Regions from separate parts of the Mesorhizobium sp. P2_D1 genome, predicted to be linked through region 1. Evidence: predicted binding sites of a transcription regulator. Region 1 holds the regulator's gene; each other region holds the start of a gene.
What was found. The regulator PhoB, encoded in region 1, activates phosphate uptake and scavenging genes when phosphate is short. The targets are predictions, from matches to a motif close to TGTCATNNANCTGTCAT.
Positions count from the first base shown of each region.

Region 1 (2,264 bases):
TCGGCTGAGCTCAGGCATACGAGGACTAAGATCATGGGCGAACACACAGTCGCTTCTTTCGACGAGGATCTCGGACAGATCAGCAGGCTGATCCGCGACATGGGCGACCTCGCCGGCTCGATGGTCGGCGGCGCCACCAAGGCGCTGTTGAATTCCGACAACGCCCTGGCGCAGCGCGTCGTCTCCGACGATGCGATCATGGACGCGCGCCAGCGCGAGCTCGACGACCGCGCCATCACACTGATCGCCAAGCGTCAGCCGATGGCCGACGATCTGCGTCATGTCGTCGGTTCGATCCGCATGGCCGGCGACCTCGAGCGCATTGGCGACCTTGCCAAGAATATCGCCAAGCGCGTCGGCACCGTCGGCCTCAGCGTCACCCCGCGCGACCTGTCGCACTCCATCGACGCAATGGCGCAGCTGGTGCTGATCCAGGTGCAGGGCGTCATCGAGGAATATACGGCACGCGATGCGGCGGCGCTGGCGAAGCTGCGCGCCGACGACGAGCGCATCGACGTCAAGTACACCTCCGTGTTCCGCGAACTCCTGACCTACATGATGGAAGACCCGCGCAACATCACCGCCTGCACGCATCTTTTGTTCTGCGCCAAGAACCTTGAGCGCATCGGCGATCACGTCACCAACATCGCGGAAAATGCGTATTATGTTTTGACCGGCACGCAGCTGCCCGCCAATCGTCCGAAGCAGGACGAGACGGCGATGTCCGCGCCGGCGGCATGACGGCAGGGATGACCAGTCGATGATCGCGCCACGCATCATGGTGGTGGAGGATGAGGAGCCGCTGGGTGTGCTGCTCCGCTACAATCTGGAGTCCGAGGGCTACCAGGTCGAGGTGGTGACGCGCGGCGACGAGGCCGAGATCCGGCTGCAGGAGAACGTCCCCGACCTTCTGGTGCTGGACTGGATGGTACCGGCGGTTTCCGGTATCGAACTCTGCCGCCGGCTAAGGATGCGTCCAGAGACCGAGCGGCTGCCGATCATCATGCTGACCGCGCGTGGCGAGGAAAGCGATCGTGTGCGCGGCCTCTCGACAGGCGCCGACGATTATCTGGTCAAGCCGTTCTCGACGCCGGAGTTCATGGCCAGGGTCAAGGCGCTGCTGCGCCGCGCCAAGCCGGAAGTGCTGTCCAGCGTGCTCAAGGTCGGCGACATCGTGCTCGATCGTGAATCGCACAGGGTCTATCGCAAGAAGAGCGAGATCCGGCTCGGACCGACCGAATTCCGCCTGCTCGAATTCATGATGCGCCATCCCGGCCGCGTGTTCTCGCGCAGCCAGCTGCTCGACAATGTCTGGGGCGAGACGATCTACATCGACGAACGCACGGTCGACGTGCATGTCGGCCGGCTGCGCAAGGCGGTCAACAATGGCCGCATGCCCGATGTCATCCGCACCATTCGTGGGGCGGGCTACGCAATCCGGGAAGATTAGGGATCTGCTGATATTCAGGTGATGCCGGCCTGCGAACGGCAGTTTCCTGCGCTTCCGGTACTCACGGATCCAAATGTCCGCTCCGTTCCGGTTCTCGGAACCCGCCATTCTCGACTCGGCCTAACCTGAATCTCAACACATCCCGGCGCGTTATTCACGCAACGTTCTTGCCACCGAGGCCGGATCTCGCCTGCGTGCCGGGCGCGAAAATCTCCTGGTCTACGAAGGTCAGTGCCCGCGTGGCGCAGCCTTCGCGGATCAGTGGCAGTTCGTTCGGTTCGGTGTCGAAGGAAATCGATTGCGAATGCTGGCCGCCGGCGGTCTGAGCAATGGCCTCGCGCAATGCCGGCTCGATCAGGTCGAAGGCCGCGGCGCTGACACCGACCATGGCGACGGGCGCCGGATCGATCAGCGCGAACAGGCTGCCGAGACCGTAGCCGAGTGCCTCGCCGGCCTTGCGATAGGCCTCGCGCTCGGGTCCATCCCTCTCGCGGGCCGCGGTCGCCAGCGCGCGCATGTCGGCATCACTGACATCGGCGACCGGTTCCGCATCCTCACTCATCTGCCTTGCGTTGCGCCAGATGGCGTAGTTGCCGGCATAGGCCTCGACGCAGCCGCGCCGCCCGCAGCGGCACAGCGCGCCGTGCGGCCGATGGATCATATGGCCGAACTCGCCGCCCGAGGAATGAGTGCCGGTGAACAGCTCGCCCTTCAGCACCAGGCCCATGCCGATGCCGTGCGACAACAGGATGGCGATGAAGTCGTCGCGGTAGCGATCAGGGTCGCGCCAGCGCAACGCTATCGCCATCATATT
Region 1 covers NZ_JBFUDZ010000020.1:68,822-71,085, reverse strand. The annotation lists gene pstB (phosphate ABC transporter ATP-binding protein PstB) at 1-8, shown strand, start outside; gene phoU (phosphate signaling complex protein PhoU) at 34-741, shown strand; gene phoB (phosphate regulon transcriptional regulator PhoB) at 761-1,450, shown strand; gene AC1D0I_RS16605 (ROK family protein) at 1,605-2,264, opposite strand, start outside.

Region 2 (2,264 bases), on a different contig from region 1:
AAACGCTGGAAGACGCGGCCCGCACGTATTTCCGCCAGTCGGAGCAGATTCCGACCGATATCAGGCTTTCGGTGGCCAAGCTGCTGACGCCTGGCGTCGGCGGCGCTCGCGAGCAGTGGCGTGCCGGTGGCATCCTGGCGCAGTTCCTGCCGCAGTCGCCCGAGCGCATGCGTGTTCCGGACCTGCCGGGCGGCGATGGCGATCCGCGTGAGGAGATCCATGATCCGGCCGACAATTCCTGGCAGGAGCTGCTGGCACTGCTCGGCACCATCGAGCCGACCGAACTGATCGACCCGACGATCGGCGCCGAGCGGCTGCTGTACAGGCTGTTCCACGAGCATGGCGTGCGCGTCTTCGGCGGCGTACCGGTTGCCGACCAGTGCTCATGCTCGAGGGACAAGATCCGTGGCATCCTCGAGGGATTCTCGGCGCAGGAGATCAAGGACAGCACCGAAGACGGCGGCATCCACGTCGCCTGCGAATTCTGCTCGAAGCAATATGACTTCGATCCGGCGGAATTTGCGGCGGCCCAGTAGAGAACGCGCCYCACCGGCTGCTTGGCGGCCGGTGAGGCGAAGCTAATTCACCGTCCGCCGCGTCCCCGGCAGATCGAGCGAGAAGGCGGGGATGGCGATGTCGAACGTCTCGCCCCGCTTGTTGCGCATCGTGTAGTGCCCGACCATGATGCCGGACGGTGTCGAAAGCGGGCACCCGGACGTGTATTGATAGCTGTCGCCGGGATTGAGTTCGGGCTGGTCGCCGACGACGCCGGGACCGCGCACCTCCTCGACCCGTCCGGTGCCGTCGGTGATGTGCCAATAGCGCGACAACAGCTGCACGAACTCATCCGACTGGTTGTCGATCGTTATCTGATAGCCCCAGACATAGCGGTTCTCCGAGGGGTCTGAGCGGTCCTCCAGATAGAACGGCCTGACCTGCACTTCGATGTTGCGCGTCACGGCGCGGTACATAAGCGGCTCCAAAACAATCCAGGTCGAACTGTCCTCGCTCCGGGCGAGCAGGTCAACGTGCGCGTCTTGTCGCGCCCGGCCTGAAAGGCAGGTGCCGACAAAGAATGTCATTTAAGTGACACATGACAATGGTGGTGTGCACGAAGCGGGCGACTCGGCGCTCTGTCGAACTGTTGAAAACGGCCATCACGCGGGCCGTCTTTTCTGGAGTGGCCAGGTCTCGATGGAACTCACCCTCATAGCCGCCTCGCTTTCGGTCGCTCTCATCCTTTCAAACCTCGCCAGCATCCTGCTCGCCGCTTCGCGTCTGAAGCGCCACCGCACCATCGCGCCGCCGGCCGGCAAGCCGCTGCCGGTGTCGATTATCGTGCCATCGCGTGGCGTCGAGCCGTTCACGCAGGAGACGCTGGAGCGCGCCCTCTCGCTCGACTGGCCGCGCTATGAACTGGTCTTCTGCGTCGCCCATGCCGACGATCCGGTGGTCAGGCTGATCCGTGCCGCCATCGCCCGTTCTCCCAAGGTGCCGGCGCGGCTGCTGATCGGCGACGACCGCATCAGCGCCAACCCAAAACTCAACAATTGCGTCAAGGGTTGGGAGGCGGCGCGCCACGATTGGGTTGTCCTGGCCGATTCCAACGTGTTGATGCCGAGAGACTACGTCCAGCACCTGATGGCTGCATGGCGGCCCGACACCGGCCTTGTTTGCTCGACGCCGATAGGCTCGCGCCCGGCCGGCTTCTGGGCCGAGGTCGAATGCGCTTTCCTCAACACGCTGCAGGCACGCTGGCAATATGCCGGCGAGGCGCTTGGCCTCGGCTTTGCCCAGGGCAAGAGCATGCTCTGGAACAAGCCGATGCTCGACGCCATTGGCGGCATCCGTGCGCTCGCCGCCGAGATCGCCGAGGACGCTGCCGCGACCAAGCTGGTCAATGGCCTTGGCCTGCGCGTCAATCTCGTCGCCGCGCCCTTCGAGCAACCGCTCGGCCGGCGCACCTTTGACGAGATCTGGTCGCGTCAGGCCCGTTGGGCGCGCCTGCGCCGCGTCACCTTCCCATGGTTTTTCGCACCCGAAATCCTGACCGGGGCAGTGGTGCCGCTGGCACTCGCGCTGTTGGCGGCGGCAAGCGCGGGCGTCAGCCTCTGGGCAACCGCCATTGCCGTGCTGGCGGCCTTCTACCTTCCGGAATGCGCCCTGGCCTGGTCCAAGGGCTGGTACCTGTCGCCGCGCATGGTCGCGGCGATCATGATGCGCGACCTGATCCTGCCGGCGATGTGGGCGCGCGGCTGGCTGGG
Region 2 covers NZ_JBFUDZ010000003.1:223,067-225,330, forward strand. The annotation lists gene AC1D0I_RS05205 (Hsp33 family molecular chaperone) at 1-536, shown strand, start outside; gene apaG (Co2+/Mg2+ efflux protein ApaG) at 579-971, opposite strand; gene AC1D0I_RS05215 (ceramide glucosyltransferase) at 1,195-2,264, shown strand, end outside.
Region 2: a site for PhoB is predicted at 1,077-1,093, ahead of AC1D0I_RS05215 (ceramide glucosyltransferase). Genes of this name have one in related genera too.

Region 3 (2,264 bases), on a different contig from region 1:
CGCTGGCCGGGCGCGTGGTCCATCAGCGATGCCAGCTTGACCCGCTCGTCGCCGTCGAAATTGGCGAAGGCCTTAAGGCAGTCCGGCGCCGAAACCTCACAACGCAGATGGATGAAATGGTCGGCCCGCAGACGATCCTGCTGGACACTGTCCTCGATCGCGTCGGCCAGCTTGCGGATGTCGTCCGATGTCAGGTCGGCGTCCTCGTCCATGCCGACGCGCAAGGCATCGAGCACGGTGGTGATGCCGGCGGTCGCCACTTGCGCGTCATGGGCGAGCACGGCGGCGATCGGGTTCCAGCGCACCTTCGGCCGCGGCGCGTAGTGGCCTTCGAGATGGTCGGTGTGGAGTTCGACCAGCCCGGGAATGATATAGTCGCCGCCCATGTCCTCGCCGGCCATGGTCCCGCCGGTGTGGTCGGTGCCGGCATCGATGCCGGCGATAAAGCCGTCGCGCAGCACCAGCGAACCCTCGACGATCTCGTCGGCAAGCACGATGCGCGCGTTGGTAAGAACAGTTTCGGCGGTCATTTCAGGCAGTCCTTGTTTATTCCGGCTGGGTTGTTCAGGCGGTTTTTCTGGCAGGGCGGCGCCCGAGCGCGTGATGGGAGAGCACCATGAACGGTGCGCCCGGTTCGGTTTCGACAAACAGCGTCAACGCATCCACCAGCACCGGCTGTTGCAACACCTCCGCGAACAGGCTGTCGATTGCTGCACGAAGACGAGGGCTTTCCTGTGGCCCCGCCCGGCCGGACAGCGTCATGTGGAAGCGGAAGGTCTCGAAGACATAGGGATAGCCCCACTGGCACAGATTGCGGAATTGGGCGGGCTTCAGCGAGTCCGGGCTGCGCCGTTCGATCTCCGCCTCTGTCAACGGCGCGCGAAACCGGTCGAAACCGAGCACCACGTCATCGGCAAAGCGGTTGAGCGGAGGCAGCGGTCCTTCCGGCACCAGCGCAAAGAAGCTGTCGATCTGGCTGACGACAAGGCGCGGGATCGTCACCACCGGCGTTGCCTCGGCAAAATGGTCGAGTGCCGCGCGCAGCGAGGTCTCCGTCTCGTTGGCAGCCAGCCGGAAGGGGGCTTTCAGCGTCGCATGAAAACCGTAGCGCCGCGCCGAAGCGGTGTGGAAGGCAACTTCCGCCGCCGACAGATTGGCCACCGTCTCCACCGGCCTTGTCGCGCCACCGAACGGGTCGCGGCCCAGCCAGTTGGCGGCGATCCGCGCCAGCGGCTCGTCCTGCCGGGGAGTGAAATAGATGGCGTAGCGCATGAGAAGAAGTCCTCGTTAAAGCGCGCCGCGTTTGAAGAAATGCTGCGACGCGCTTTAAGTCTTGGTTTTTCGCATATCGTACTCCCAAAACCGCTGCTCACTTTTGGGCGACATGCACTGGCCCCGCTGCCATAGGCGATTTCCATGACGGATTGACGAAGCTTTGAAGGGTTTTCGAAGGCAAATCGACCCTGCAGGTTCTTAGCCGACGATTTTCCCAGCTGGACCAACAGCTTCACCCGAAACGAATGACCGGTTAGGCTTTCATCAACCATTCGTGCTCGGGCGCGTTGTGGAATTTCCACGTCCGCTTCGGCCCGGCCATCACGTTGAGATAGTAGAGGTCGTAGCCGTGGCAGGCGGCACAGGGATGATAGCCCTTGGGCACCAGCACGACATCGCCATCCTCAATCGCCATGGCCTCGTCCAGCGCGCGATGACCGTTCTTGTCGGCGTCGGTGTAGACGCGCTGGAAGGCAAAGCCCTGCGGCGGGTTGAGGCGATGATAGTAGGTTTCCTCGAGATAGGATTCGGCCGGCAGATTGTCCTGGTCGTGTTTGTGCGGTGGGTAGCTCGACGTGTGGCCGCCGGGCGTGATGACCTCGACCACCAGCAATGAATCGGCCGGCTTGCCTTCCGGCAGGACGTTGGTGACGTAGCGCGTGTTGGTGCCCTTGCCGCGCACCTCCTGGCCGAGTTCGTCCGGTCCGATCACGCGCACCGGCAGGCCGCCGCCGAGGCCCGGTGCAGAGCAGACCGCGAGCTCCAGCTCCGTGTCTGCCGTAACCGACCAGTCCGACCCTTCGGGTATGTAGACCGACCAGGGTTTGCCCTCGAACGGCGACATGCGCTCGCCGAGCAGGCCGAGGTCCTTGCCGCCGGCTGTCGCTTTGCCCTTGCCGGTGACGAACACCAGGCAGACCTCGCGATCGTCCGTTTTTCCCGACGCGCTCTCGCCGGGCTTCAGCCGATGCAGGTCGAAACCGACATAG
Region 3 covers NZ_JBFUDZ010000002.1:127,996-130,259, reverse strand. The annotation lists gene AC1D0I_RS03175 (alpha-D-ribose 1-methylphosphonate 5-triphosphate diphosphatase) at 1-530, opposite strand, end outside; gene AC1D0I_RS03170 (DUF1045 domain-containing protein) at 565-1,272, opposite strand; gene iolB (5-deoxy-glucuronate isomerase) at 1,529-2,264, opposite strand, start outside.
Region 3: a site for PhoB is predicted at 1,417-1,433, ahead of AC1D0I_RS03170 (DUF1045 domain-containing protein). Genes of this name have one in related genera too.